2 linked regions of the Pigmentibacter sp. JX0631 genome follow. The protein of the gene in region 1 interacts with the protein of each later gene in a pairwise test. Links are inferred from orthologs where the notes say so. Each region holds a gene or a part of one and is shown in the gene's direction. Other genes may lie near its edges.

What was found. The genes of interacting proteins can lie anywhere in the genome.
Region 2: the proteins of QEJ31_RS01270 (region 1) and QEJ31_RS03215 interact in binary tests that used the Escherichia coli proteins (3 or more experiments, as listed by UniProt). The link is inferred for Pigmentibacter sp. JX0631 from one-to-one orthologs.

Annotation. Positions count from the first base shown.
Region 1 is NZ_CP123622.1:298,420-306,028, forward strand. What follows is about bases 2,895-5,780. They hold QEJ31_RS01270 (aspartate-semialdehyde dehydrogenase), read left to right. Parts: upstream 2,895-3,739; coding sequence 3,740-4,822; downstream 4,823-5,780. Other genes in these bases: pssA (CDP-diacylglycerol--serine O-phosphatidyltransferase), read left to right, coding at 2,895-3,718; QEJ31_RS01275 (hypothetical protein), read left to right, coding at 4,843-5,780. Outside these bases: QEJ31_RS01250 (isoprenyl transferase), read left to right, coding at 1-369; RIP metalloprotease RseP, read left to right, coding at 380-2,167; QEJ31_RS01260 (hypothetical protein), read left to right, coding at 2,181-2,822; more of pssA, read left to right, coding at 2,819-2,894; more of QEJ31_RS01275, read left to right, coding at 5,781-7,548; QEJ31_RS01280 (hypothetical protein), read right to left, coding at 7,551-7,609.
Region 2 is NZ_CP123622.1:766,362-771,926, forward strand. Bases 984-3,873 are described here. They hold QEJ31_RS03215 (peptide deformylase), read left to right. Parts: upstream 984-1,997; coding sequence 1,998-2,750; downstream 2,751-3,873. Other genes in these bases: QEJ31_RS03210 (NAD-dependent epimerase/dehydratase family protein), read left to right, coding at 984-1,906; QEJ31_RS03220 (hypothetical protein), read right to left, coding at 2,740-3,072; QEJ31_RS03225 (hypothetical protein), read left to right, coding at 3,533-3,873. In the rest of the region: QEJ31_RS03200 (hypothetical protein), read left to right, coding at 1-99; QEJ31_RS03205 (class I SAM-dependent methyltransferase), read left to right, coding at 102-887; more of QEJ31_RS03210, read left to right, coding at 905-983; more of QEJ31_RS03225, read left to right, coding at 3,874-5,565. UniProt on the Escherichia coli protein: Removes the formyl group from the N-terminal Met of newly synthesized proteins. Requires at least a dipeptide for an efficient rate of reaction. N-terminal L-methionine is a prerequisite for activity but the enzyme has broad specificity at other positions.

The DNA of each region.
Region 1 (7,609 bases):
TGCGTTGCATTAAGCTATGGAGCAAGAGGTGAAATTCTAAGAGCTGTTCGAAAATTAGTAGAGAAGGTAAATCATAATGAACTTTATCCTAATGATATTGATGAAAATATATTTGAAGATTGCCTTGATACACAAGGGCTGCCTCAATTAGATATGTTTATTAGAACAAGCGGAGAAATGCGGGTTAGTAACTTTTTATTGTGGCAATTGGCTTATGCAGAATTATTTTTTAACGACTCATTTTGGCCAGATTTTGATACAAAAAAACTAGTAGATTTACTAAAACAATTTACACTAAGAGAACGGCGTTTTGGTATGACTTCTGAGCAATTAAAAAAAAATGAAACTGCGGTCTTTTTAAAGAGGTAACAAATTAGTAATGGACATTTTACATTCAATACTTTCAAATACAATAATAGCTTTCATAATTTTAATAAGCATAGTTGTATTCGTCCATGAATTGGGTCACTTTTTAGCAGGAAAAGCATTTGGGATAGAAGTAGAAGAGTTTAGTATAGGGTTTGGGCCAAAGGCTTTTTCATTCAAAAAAGGAGCTACTGAATACAGAATTAATTGGTTACCTTTAGGAGGATATGTTCGGTTTTATGGTTCGGATATAGAACAAATTATTCCACCAGAAAAAAAAGAAAAATCTTTTCTATACGCTAAAGTTCACAAAAGAGCTATTGTTTCTTTCGCAGGTCCTTTTGCCAATTTTATATTAAGCTTTATTGTTATGACTTTTATTTATTTGTATGGTGTTCCTTATAAACCAACTGTCATAAACGTACTTCCAAATTCAGTTGCTGAAAAGAGTGGATTACAAACTGGCGATAAAATTCTTTCTATTGATCAAAAGAATATTGAGAGTTGGTCGGATCTATCTACAAAAATAAGTACCTCTCCTGAAAAAATGTTATCACTAGAAATTGAAGCAAATGGTATTAAAAAAAATATCAATATAAAACCGAATAAAGAAGAAGTTGAAACCACTTTAGGTAACAAACAAATTTCAGGAAGAATTGGTATAACTCCTATTTTTAATTCTTCGAATATAATTGTTTTTCCTTCAAGTTTTTTTGCTCAAATTGGATTACAAACCGGTGATAAAGTAACAAAGATTGACGATAAAGAAATAAAATTTCAATATGAAGTAATATCCTATTTAAAAAACAATTTAAAAGCAGATTCTGAATATCTGTTAGCAAAAAATATTATTCAGAACAAGTTTTTAGACAATAATTTTAACCTTACTGTAATTAGAAATAATTCAGAAAAAAATATTTCAGTTAACTTCAATCAACCAACTTTAAAAGTATGGGCGACGAATATCATTAAAAGTAATCGTCCCGAAATTAATGAAAGTTGGCAATATCGCTTTCTATCAGCAGATCAAACAATATCAGAATTTTCTGCGAAAGGAAAAGAAGATATTCTTTTTCCTGCCCAGTCTGCTTGGCAAAAATGCGGTCTGAAAGAAGGTCAAACTATTTATTCTATTGTTGGTCAAGGAAAAATTATTTCGCTTTTACAGGTTTATTCTTGGATGGATAGTGCAACAAAAGGAATTCCTCCAGCAAATAATAAAAATATTAATGTGAAAATGAGTGTATTAGAAAAAAATGGTACTTTATCTACTTTGAATTGTGAAATTCCTTTACGCTATGGATATGATCATTTAAATAGAGCCACTTTATATCTTGATTTTCCAATCAAATTTTATTCCCAAAGTATCACATTCCCAAATGAAATTTCCAAAGCAAATAATTTATATTCTGCTTTGGAAAAAGGATTTAATTCTGTATTGAATCAAATTCAAATGACTTACAGCGCCATAAAGATGCTCTTTACAGGGTCAATTCCCCTATCCAATTTAGGGGGGCCTATTGCTATAGCTAATGTAGCTGGAGAAGCTGCAAAAGGTGGTTTAATTATTTTTCTAATGACTATGGCTTTTATTAGCACAAATATAGGTATGATGAACTTATTACCACTTCCTGCCTTAGATGGAGGCCATTTATTTTTAAATTTAGTAGAAGCTGCATATGGTAAATCTCTACCTAAAAATATCCAAATTACAGTTCAAAGAATTGGTATATTTATTCTTTTAACTTTATTTGTTATAGTATTTTATAATGATATATTAAGACTTATTCGTTTTCATTAAAAGGATCATTTTGATGCAGCATCAAAAAATAAAATTTCCCCTTGTTTTAATACTAACTCATCGAAGAGGAGTAGGTATTGCTGTTTTAAAAGACGAAAAAAAAATTACTGAATTATTAAAAGAACCAACTGAACTTTTTTTAAATGCAACCAATCATAGCATTCAAAAAACTTCACTTTATGAATATTTTAAATACCAAGATATTTTGTTCACTAGAGTTTTAGCTAAGACTGCAGAAAATTTATATGATTTATTTAAATTTGCACTTGATATTTCAGGTCTTCATCCAAAAGATGTTAATACTTATGCTGTTGGTATTGGCCCTGGTTCTTTTACTGGATTAAGACTTGGTTGTGCTTTTATTAATGGAATAAAAATTGGAAGTCCTTTCATAAATTTAATTCCCGTAACAACCCATCTTACACCTGAACTTATATTAAAATGCCAAGCAAAATTTTCTGAAGATGCTTGCAAAATGCAATTAGCAGACTTTGACCTTGATGATGAATCAACAGGTTTTGTTACTTTTTTTGACCTTTATTTTGCTCTAGAAAGTATTTTTCTTGAAAAGAATTTACCTGTGGATTCTCTAATTCCTCAATACGGAAAACAACCTGGACCAGTTCTTAAAATGTTAGAAGGAACTATAATATGAACTCTGAGTTACAGCAAGATAACAATTTAAAAGACGATAATGTAACACACATTATCGATAGAAGAAAAAAAGTTAAATCAAGTATTTATCTATTACCTAACCTAATTACATCTGCTTCGCTTTTTTTTGGATTGCTTGCAATCAAGTATTCAATTGATGGAAGAATCAGTGGCAATGCACAAGAATTTGTTTTTGCTGCTTATGCTATTTTAGCCGCTGGTCTTTGCGATGGATTAGACGGAAGTGTAGCTCGCTTAACTCATACGCAAAGTTCTTTTGGTGTCCAACTAGATTCTCTCTGCGATTTAGTTTCTTTTGGAATAGCGCCCGCTGTCGTTATTTACAATTACGCTTTAAATGATTTTTACCGTTTAGGCTTTTGTGTCGCATTCATATTTGCTGCCTGTGGTGCTTTGCGTTTAGCACGATTTAATGTCCAAAGCGCTATGGGAAAAACGAGCGGAAATTTCACTGGAATTCCCATTCCTATGGCAGCAGCACCGCTGGCTGTATTTATCATGGCACAAAATGAATTAGCTACTTGGAATTTAAATGATCATTCAGCATGGGAAGTATCACTTGCACAAATTCTGATAAATCCGGATGTTAGAAATATTACTCTCCTCATTATTATGTTTTTTCTAGCTCTAGGTATGATTTCAACTTTTGAATATTTAAGCCATAAAGCAATGCGCCTACCGAAAAAAAGGCCATTTCGAGTTTTAGCTGCAGTTTTAATCATTTGCGCAATAATTTTTATATTGCAATTTATTGTTTCCCTAGCGCTCTTTTTAATAATATATTGCTTTCATGGTCCTGTTTTATGGATTTTCACTCGGAAAGATAAAGCAGCTGAAGAAGAAGAACTTTTTGAGGCAGGACACAACTCAGAATAAGTTTTATATTAGAGGTCTTTTATGCTAGAACTAACGATAGGAATTGTTGGCTCCACAGGAGTGGTAGGCCAAACAGCTCTTGAAATTTTACATGATGATTTTCCTGGTTTTAAAGTAAAAAATTTAAAACTATATGCTTCAAAGTCCTCTGCTGGGAAAAAAGTTTCTTTTAAAAATAAGAAAATTACTATCGAAGAAATAACGTTAACTTCTATTTTGGAATGTGATGCAGTTTTATTTGCTTCTGATGCTACTATTTCAGCTGAATACATTCCAAAATTAGCAGAAAAAGGAATATTATGTATTGATAAATCTTCAGCTTTCAGAACACATCCTAATGTTCCTTTAGTTGTTCCAGAAGTAAATGGTGAATTGTTAAACAAAAATTTTCTGAAAAAATTTCCAGTAGTTGCAAGTCCTAATTGTTGCACAATTCCTTTGGTGATGGTGCTAAAACCTATCCTTGAAAATTTTGGCATAAAAAAGGTAATTTTATCGACATATCAAAGCGTATCTGGAGCAGGAAAACCAGGCATTGATACTCTTTTGGAAGAATCCAAAAACTTTTTTAATCAACAAGATCTAACAAGTACCTCTTCAAATATTTTTCCAAAATCTATAGCTTTTAATGTATTTCCTTATGTTGCAGGTATTTTAGAAAATGGAGATACAGACGAAGAATCAAAAATAATTGCAGAAACACGAAAAATTCTTGCTAATGAAAACTTTCCTATCTCTGCAACTAGCGTCAGAGTCCCTACTCTAGTTGGACATGGTGAATCCGTTACCTTAGAATTAGAAAAATCTTTTGAAATATCTGAAATTAAAGAAAAGTTGCAAAAATTTCCCGGCTTATTAGTAATAGATGGAACTGCTATTCATGATGATGAATTGCAACAATATGGCCAATTTGTCACACCTCGTGAATGCCATGGAAAAGATGAAGTCTTTGTGAGTCGTATAAGAAAAGTCAGCGTTTTTGAGAACGGTCTCTCTTTGTGGTTAGTAAGTGACAATCTCCGTAAAGGTGCTGCATTAAATGCAATTCAAGTTATTAATACTTGTGCTATAAATGGAACGATTCAAGCTATTTTAAATAAGTAACATGATGTGAAAGAAAAAAAATGAAATGTTTGTTTAAATTAATGATTCTATTTTATGGAATGATACAGAGTCAATTTGCTTTTTCTCAAGCATTTAATGCATGTGATACTAGTGTTGTTTCTTCAGCTAATTGTACCTCTACTAATATTCTTATATATGAACCTAACCAAAGTACTGGTACTTTTGCACCACCAACAAAATATATCTCTAATGGAAATCCTGTTCCTGGTAAAATTGGTAAACTTCAGTTTACTTATTCAGTTATCCTCGACGCTCGTAATGTAGATAATTTTAATTATGATGCTAACAAATGGGGAATACGATTTGGTTTATCTTCCGCATCTCCAGTTGATTACTATCCTGGAGCTGGAAATTTAGGAAGTGTAACTGTCTCGTCTAAATTAAATTTATCTGCAAGCGGAAAAAACTATTTTGCAGGAACTGTTGCCGTCACTCTTGATTTTACAAATGCTAGCAATCAACTGCCTACAGATATTGTTGGAAAGATGTCTAACTCAAGCATAACTCTTCAACCTTTATACTATAATGGTTCATCCCCGGTAGCTAGAGATTCCCTTGCTTTTCAATGGCAGGCCGATCAAGGAGCTATGATTAACCCACCCACCATTTCCGTAACTGCCCAAGATCAAGCTTTTGTAGTAACTCTTAAAGGGCCCAGCGATACTTCGGCTGTATTAGCTGACTCAGCTTCTTCAACTCTAAAAGCAACAGCGAATAATTCTATTTCTGGATATATTATTGTTTATTGGTTAGATTCAGACGCTAAAGGTAACGCAACGGGTTGTAGAGCTTCGCCGGGAAATTGGAGTTTTCAGATCAATCCAGCAGCTTTAAGTGCAGCGAGTACAAAATCTTATCTCTGCTCTTATCAACAATATCAGAGCTCTTTTAAAGCAGGAGGCACTTCAAGTGTAATAGGATGCGCTTCTGCAGGTATGACAGGCTTTCTACCGCTTGCTTCTGGGCCAGCTCCCCTTACGGCTGATAATGTAGCAATTCCATATACACCAAGTTATTCAAATCCTAATACAATTCCAAGCGATAGCAATGGCACACCTTCTGGTTGTTACAATGTAGTTTACGTTCCCGGAAGCCAAACGACATGGAGTAAGGGAAACTTAAAAAATGGAGATATCTATGGAATTATGGCCTGGGCACTGAATAGCGTTTATGACACTACAACAAACACCGTAAAGCCAAACTATAGTTTAGCTCATTCTAATATAAGTTATGTCACTGGGGTTTATATTCCCCTCGCAAGCACAGATAAAACACCAGATTTAGCTAAAACAAAAGATTGTTTTGTAGTTACTGCGGCTTCTGGAGATCCAAATAGTTCTTCAGTTTTTTATTGGAGACTTTTAAGAGATGAATATTTAACTCCTATTGGTTTTACTAAATTTTATTATCAACATGCACAAAGTTGGGCACAATGGTTAGATGAACATCCAAGATTAAAACCGGCTTTAAATTTTATATTTGAAACATCAGGAAAGTATTTTTATAAATTATCTGGTCTTGTAAAATCATTTAATGAATATATTTCAGAAAAAGCTAAAAGTTTAAAAAATATTTTTGTTCAAGAAGCAAGCGCCCAGGAATTACCGGCTCAAATTATAGATGAAAAATCAATAAGTGTTGAAAATCATAATACTGATAAAGTATCACAAACTTCTTCCTCTTCAGATAATGCAAATAAAACTGCTGAAACTCCAAAAGAGGATAAAGTACCACAAACTTCTTCCTCTTCAGATAATGCAAATAATACTGCTGAATCTCCAAAAGATGATAAAGTACCACAAACTTCTTCCTCTTCAGATAATGCAAATAATACTGCTGAATCTCCAAAAGATGATAAAGTACCACAAACTTCTTCTACTTCTGAGAATACTGATAAAACTAAGGATTTATCTCCAAAGGAAAAACCAGAAGATATTCAACCTAAAGAAGAAAATAATCCTTCAGTTGTAGAGCCAATTAAAGAAGATCTTAATTCTTCTCCAAAAAAAATAAACAAAAATATTATTCCACCAACAGCACAAACCCCACAGAAAAAAGAAATGCGTGATAAATCTTCAAGCTATTATTATGCTAAAGATGAACAACCTAATTATGATCTTTTTATTACAGGTGGCATACTAATGCCCACTGATGATCAAAAATATTATGATAAATATTATAGTTCACAACAAACAGCTCATTTTGAACTTGGAGCAAATTATATTTGGTGGTTCTTTGATTATTTGGGACTTTCATTAGGATTACAAGGAAAATACGTTTTTAATAAAGGTTCTGATAACGTTACTATGTTAGGTACTCAGCAACCTATTAATCGCCAAATTTATGCCTTAATTGCTGAAGGAATTGTAGGAGCAAGATTTAGAAATCCTCGTTGGGCATATATCCAACCAGGTGTTTATTTAGGTGTTGGAGCTGTCAGAATGCGAGAAGACTCTGATTCTGCTAGTTCAAATTCTAATACTGATAAGCCATTGGGAGTCACAAAATATAGTCCGATATTTGAATTTGGAGGAAATTTAGATATTAGTTTAGTACCTATTTTTTCAATCACTCCTGGTGAATTAGGAATTTTTCTTTCTGATGTTTTATTACGCTTATCAATTGCTTATAACAACAATCCAAGTCCGGCTTTATCTACTTCCGGAATCTTTTTACAAGGCGGATTTGTCTTTTTGTTTGAATAATATTAGCCAACATTCCGTCTAAACCACATTCTATCTTTTTCAAGTAAAATACACGGATAAA
Region 2 (5,565 bases), 470 kb from region 1 along the record:
TCTCATTATGTAATTGATGGGTATATGTGGAAAAAAGATATTAATAAAACTTTATCGCCAGTTTTGAATAGAATTTCTGTAGTCGAAGGGAAAAACTAGATATGAATAATTTGAAACTGTCATGTCCGAAATGCCATTGTTTTTTAGAAAATAGCTTTGACATTAATTATTATTTTTGCAGCCAATGCAAAATAAAATTTAAAAAAAATAGTTTTTATTTAGATCTTTGTTTAACAAATAATAGCATTAATAAAGTTACAGAAACAGCTTACAAAATATATTCAAAATTTTACGCACCGTTTGCCTTACTAGTTTATATAATTATATGGCATGGAAATATTTTCAAACATATAAAGTTTTTTAGAGAAATATTAGACTATGATAAGAATATTTTAGATATTGCAACTGGTGATGGTTCACTAACATCTGCCGCTTTATTTTCTTCTAAAATAAAATCTGCAAGTAATTTACTAGTTCTAGATATATCAAAAGAAATGCTCGAAAAAGCTCAAGTTAAATTTTCAAAAAAACCTGTGACATTTATTCGAGGTGATGTAAACCAACTTCCATTTGCAAATTCTAGTATTCAAGCAATTTCATGCTTTGGAGGCTTTAATTCTTTCCCCTCTGGTGCATTAGCTATGAAGGAAATTTCCAGGTGTCTGAATAAAAATGGGATTCTTCGCGGATCAATTTTATTAACTCCTGAAACTTCATGGAAGAAAAAACTTATTCGCAATTGGATAAAAAAAGGTTATCAAACTGAAGAAATAAGTAAAGATAAGTTTTTTTCTTGGGTTGATAGTGCTGAACTTTATGTAAATAAAATAGAACAAGTAGGATACGTACTACTTTTTGAATTAAGACATAGAAAAAATGCAGCTTAATTTCTAAGGAGAGTAATTTGAAAAAAATTTTAGTTACTGGTGGAAATGGTCATTTAGGTTACAATTTGGTAAAACAACTTTCTGAAAATGGCTTCCAAGTAAAAACTACAGTGCGTAACATTAACGATGACGAAAAAATTAAACACTTAAAAAAACTTTCAAACATTGAAATTGTTGAAGCAGAATTACTTAATAAAGAATCATTACGATATGCTATGAAAGATATTGATGCAGTTATACATTCTGCTTCACCAGTTCTTCTATGGAGTAGTAATGTAAAAAAAGAGATAGAAGATCCCATTATTTTGGGTACACAAAATGTGTTAGAAAGTGCTTGCGAAAATAACATTAAAAAAATAGTTTTTACGTCTAGTTGTTCTGCATGTGGTATGTCTTCTTCATTGAATAATCCCTTAACTGAAAATAACTGGAATCAATCTTCAGATTTTCCTTTGTTAAAAGCTAAAATTGACGCTGAAAAATGGGCTTTTTGGTATTGTAATAAAAATAATATTAAACTAATTTCTATATTGCCTCCGACAATCATAGGCCCAAATTTTTCAAAAGTAACTCCTTCTCTAAGTCTCTATTATAAAATTTTCCAAAAGCAATTTTTTACGATACCTAATGGCGGTTGCCACATAGTAGATGTTCGAGATGTTGCTAAGGCTCATGTTAATGCGTTACTTTTTGATCAAGCAGAAGGCAGGTACCTTGTTGCAGGAGAGTATTTTGATTTTAAAGAACTATTAAAGCGAATAAAAAAAATCCAAGTTGATGCAAAAATCCCAAATTATTTACCTCCATTGTGGACTTTTTATCTATTAAATTCAGTCGACTGGTTGAGTCATAAAGTAATGAAAAAAGAAAGAAATTTATCGAGAAAAATAATAAGTAATTTTTTTGGTAAATATCAATATGTATCTGTGAATAAAGCTAAACAAGATTTAAAATGGAATCCCATTCCAGCAGATAAAACAATCTTTGATACTTTAAATTGGTTTCATAAATTAATATGATATTAAAAAATTTGTAAATTTATATTATTATCACTATATCTAAAAATATTAAAACTTCTTTTTTATATTCAATTTTTCTGCAAGGAGTGAAATGAAAAAAGTACTTAATTTTTTAGCTTGTTTTGGAATTCTTATATCGACTCAAAGTTGTGGCAAAAAAGAATCAACAAATTCTAGGAATAATAGTGATCAGCAAAATAATTATGCAACATTATCAGAAAATTTTTCGAATATAAATAAATCTACAATTACAAAACCCTCTCTTCCAGAATACGTTATGTATGATTTAAAAAATCAAACAAAACCAAAAGTTTTGAGGACAAAAGCAAAAAAGCTAGAGTTTCCACTTTCAACTAATGACAGAAAAGATATTAAAATTCTTGTTGAAAAATTTGATAATGAAAAAAACATAGCCGGTCTTGCAGCTCCCCAAATTGGTATTGGCAAACAAATTATAGTATTTGCATTAGAGCCTACCGAAGAATTAAAAAAATGGCGGAAAGATATTGAAGATACGATGTCTAAAACCGTTTGGATAAATCCTTCTTACAAAGGAGTAGGTACTGAGAAGATTTTAGACTTTGAAGGCTGCTTCTCTGTTAATGATATTACAGGTAAAGTCTCTCGTTTTAAAACCATTGAGTATACAGCATATTTAGAAAATGGCGATAAAGTGACTGGAAGAGTTTCAGGTTTTCTAGCTCGAATAATTCAACACGAAATAGATCATTTAAATAAAACAGGCATCATTGATTTAATTCCAAAAGATCAATGGATTATTTTAAGTGAATATTTAAAAGCAAGAACCCAGAAAATTGAAAAAAATGAAGAAATCAGACAATAGAAATTATATTATTTTCATCGTCTTTATCTTTTTTTCTCTCATTTAAATCCTCCTCAATTTCCTTATATACACAGTGCAAAATAGAAAGAAATTTTAAAAGTGAGTTTTTTATACCATCAATTATAACTTTATAATTTAATTCTTCTTCACTATTTAGTTCATTTAAAATTTCAAACAAATTTTCACTGATCTGCTCTATTAAGTAAAGTGGATGTATTTCTTCATTATAGCCCGTTATATTTTTTTCTTTTTCATCAAAAATATCTTTTAAGATTAAATTGATAATATGATTAATTTTTTCTATGTTTTCTAAATTATCCATTCAACATCCCCATAATCATTCAGACAAATTTTGATCTATCTATTAAATTCTATCCTGTCAGAATTGTGTGACTAATTTTTATTTTCCATAAATTTTATAATGTTAGAATTTTATTTTTGATGTAAATTCAATATTATCATCATGTTACTTTAATTGTTTTTTTTAATTTTCACTAACATTTAATAACTAATCTAATGTATATAATTAAAAGACTTGTGTAAATTTATAAAATAATAAAATTTATTGTCTAGTCTATTAGTATAATAAGGATTGATTATCCATAATTAGCAATAAAACAAGATCACAATTTATCTAGAAAAATATTTTTTTTATATGAATACATAATTATTTTTATAATCAGTCTTGCTTTTTTGAAATATATAAACTATTTGAAAAATATTATTGATAATAATTATCAATATCATTGTAAATATTTAAAAATAATAAAAAAGGTAAAAAAATGCATAGAATAAAATTTAGTGCACTTTGCACTTTAGGCGCACTTGCCTTTAATCTAGGTTGCACAAAGCGATCAGCAAATGACATGCACTCAAAAAACTCTGAGTATTCTTCAGTAAGTAATGAATATTCGAGCAAATCAACAAGTGAAAAGGGACAAACTGGAGAGTCGATAGCCAAAACAAAAATTAATGAAGCGTATGCAAAAATACAGCCATTTGAAATTCCTTATGAAGAACTAACTGATACTAATGAAAAAATTAAATACATCGAAGCTACTTTAAAACAATTCAATGTAAAAATTCTTCCAGTTACTGAAAATGTGAGTGAAAAAAAGGAAGAAAAACTCGAACCGAAATATCGAATTACTTCAACTCTTTATCCAAAACCTATTGATTTTGACACAATAGATCATTTGCAAAGAAAAATACAAATAGATGTTTACAATCATTTAAAAAGCGAACGCATTCAAAACTTTGAAAAAGAATACCGAGTTAATATCAAACCATTACTTGGCTCACAAAATTACACTTTTGAGTTAACTGCTGATTGGCTCAATGAAAAAATGTTTTTTAAAGATCTTGGCTCATTAGAAGCTGCCGTAAAAAACGGCTATCACATTCAAAAAGTAGATAATATCACAAAACTTTTTAGAATTATTAGAAACAAAAGTTTTAAAAATGTTTCTACCTTATCTCCAATAAATGCACAAAAAGCATTTGTAATAGATGGAGCTGACGACTTTGCAGCTGCAACAGAAAGCTCAGGACTTTCTCCAAAATTAATTTATCTCATTCAAGGTTTAGGCTTTTATCCTGCCTTTCTATATTTAGTATATTCTGGTACAGAAGGTGCAACGGCTCAGCATCAGGAATTAAAACAAGAGGTAAAAGAACTACTGATTCAAAAATATGAGCAAGAGTTAAAATTAAAAGAAACTCTTCGATCTTTAATTCAAAATGATGCAACAGCAAATGCCTCCGAAATACAAAAAATATACTTTGATCAAATAAAATTTAAAGTAAATCTTCTAGAAATGCTGAATAACGTTACTAAAAATAATCAATCTGATAAATTAACACGAACAATTCAATTTTTAGACAATGAATTGAAAAAAACAACTCCTGTTGATAGTTCGTTGGAAAGAAACATAGCGGAGCTACCAAGCGATATAAAATACGTTCTTCAACAATTACATCAATTACCTGAATTTGATCTACGCAATTCAAAAAGCATGGACCTAATTATACAATTAAATGAGTTTAAAAATACACAAGAAGATATTATCAAAACATATATTGAACAAAAAATTCCAGGAGCGTTAACTGAAGGCGGACTTATGGCCATGTTTGCCGGAATGGCTGCTTTTGAAATTCGCGCAATAGTTGGTTATGCCCATTTAGAATTATTTAAAGGCAAAACTAAGGAAGAAATTCAATCACTAGTTAAAGAATCATCATTTTTTAATGACTTAAGTAAATTAAAGGATGGCTTTTTAGGTAGCAGTAGTGAGCCAATTTTTGCAGGTGCTTTAGGGATACTTACAAAATTAGGTGATGGTTTTCTTGCATTAGGCCAAGCACAAATGTTTTTGGGCGGGTTAATAAATATTGCCAATGACATAAATGAAGTGAGAACTTTACGGGAATGGGTTTCGATTGTAGAAAATTCAGACCTATGGAAAAATACAGATAGCGAAACAAGACAGCTTCGCGCTATTCTTGCTGATTTTTATAAGAAACAATCGATATTAACAATATTCAAAACAACTGGTGATATTGCACTCACTGCTGGACAATTTGCGATGCTAATGGGTGGACCTCTTGTTTTTGAAAAACTACCTGTTACTGTTGCTGGGGCAAGTGCTACTATTTTAGGAGTAGCAACAAAACAAACATTTGAAAAAATTATTGAGCTCTATTACGAATTTGATGACGCACCTGATAATTCTAAAGAAGCAAAAATAATAGCCGGTGACCTTGATACACCTGAAGATTCTCCATTGGAAAAAATAGCCAAAAGAATTGAAATGCT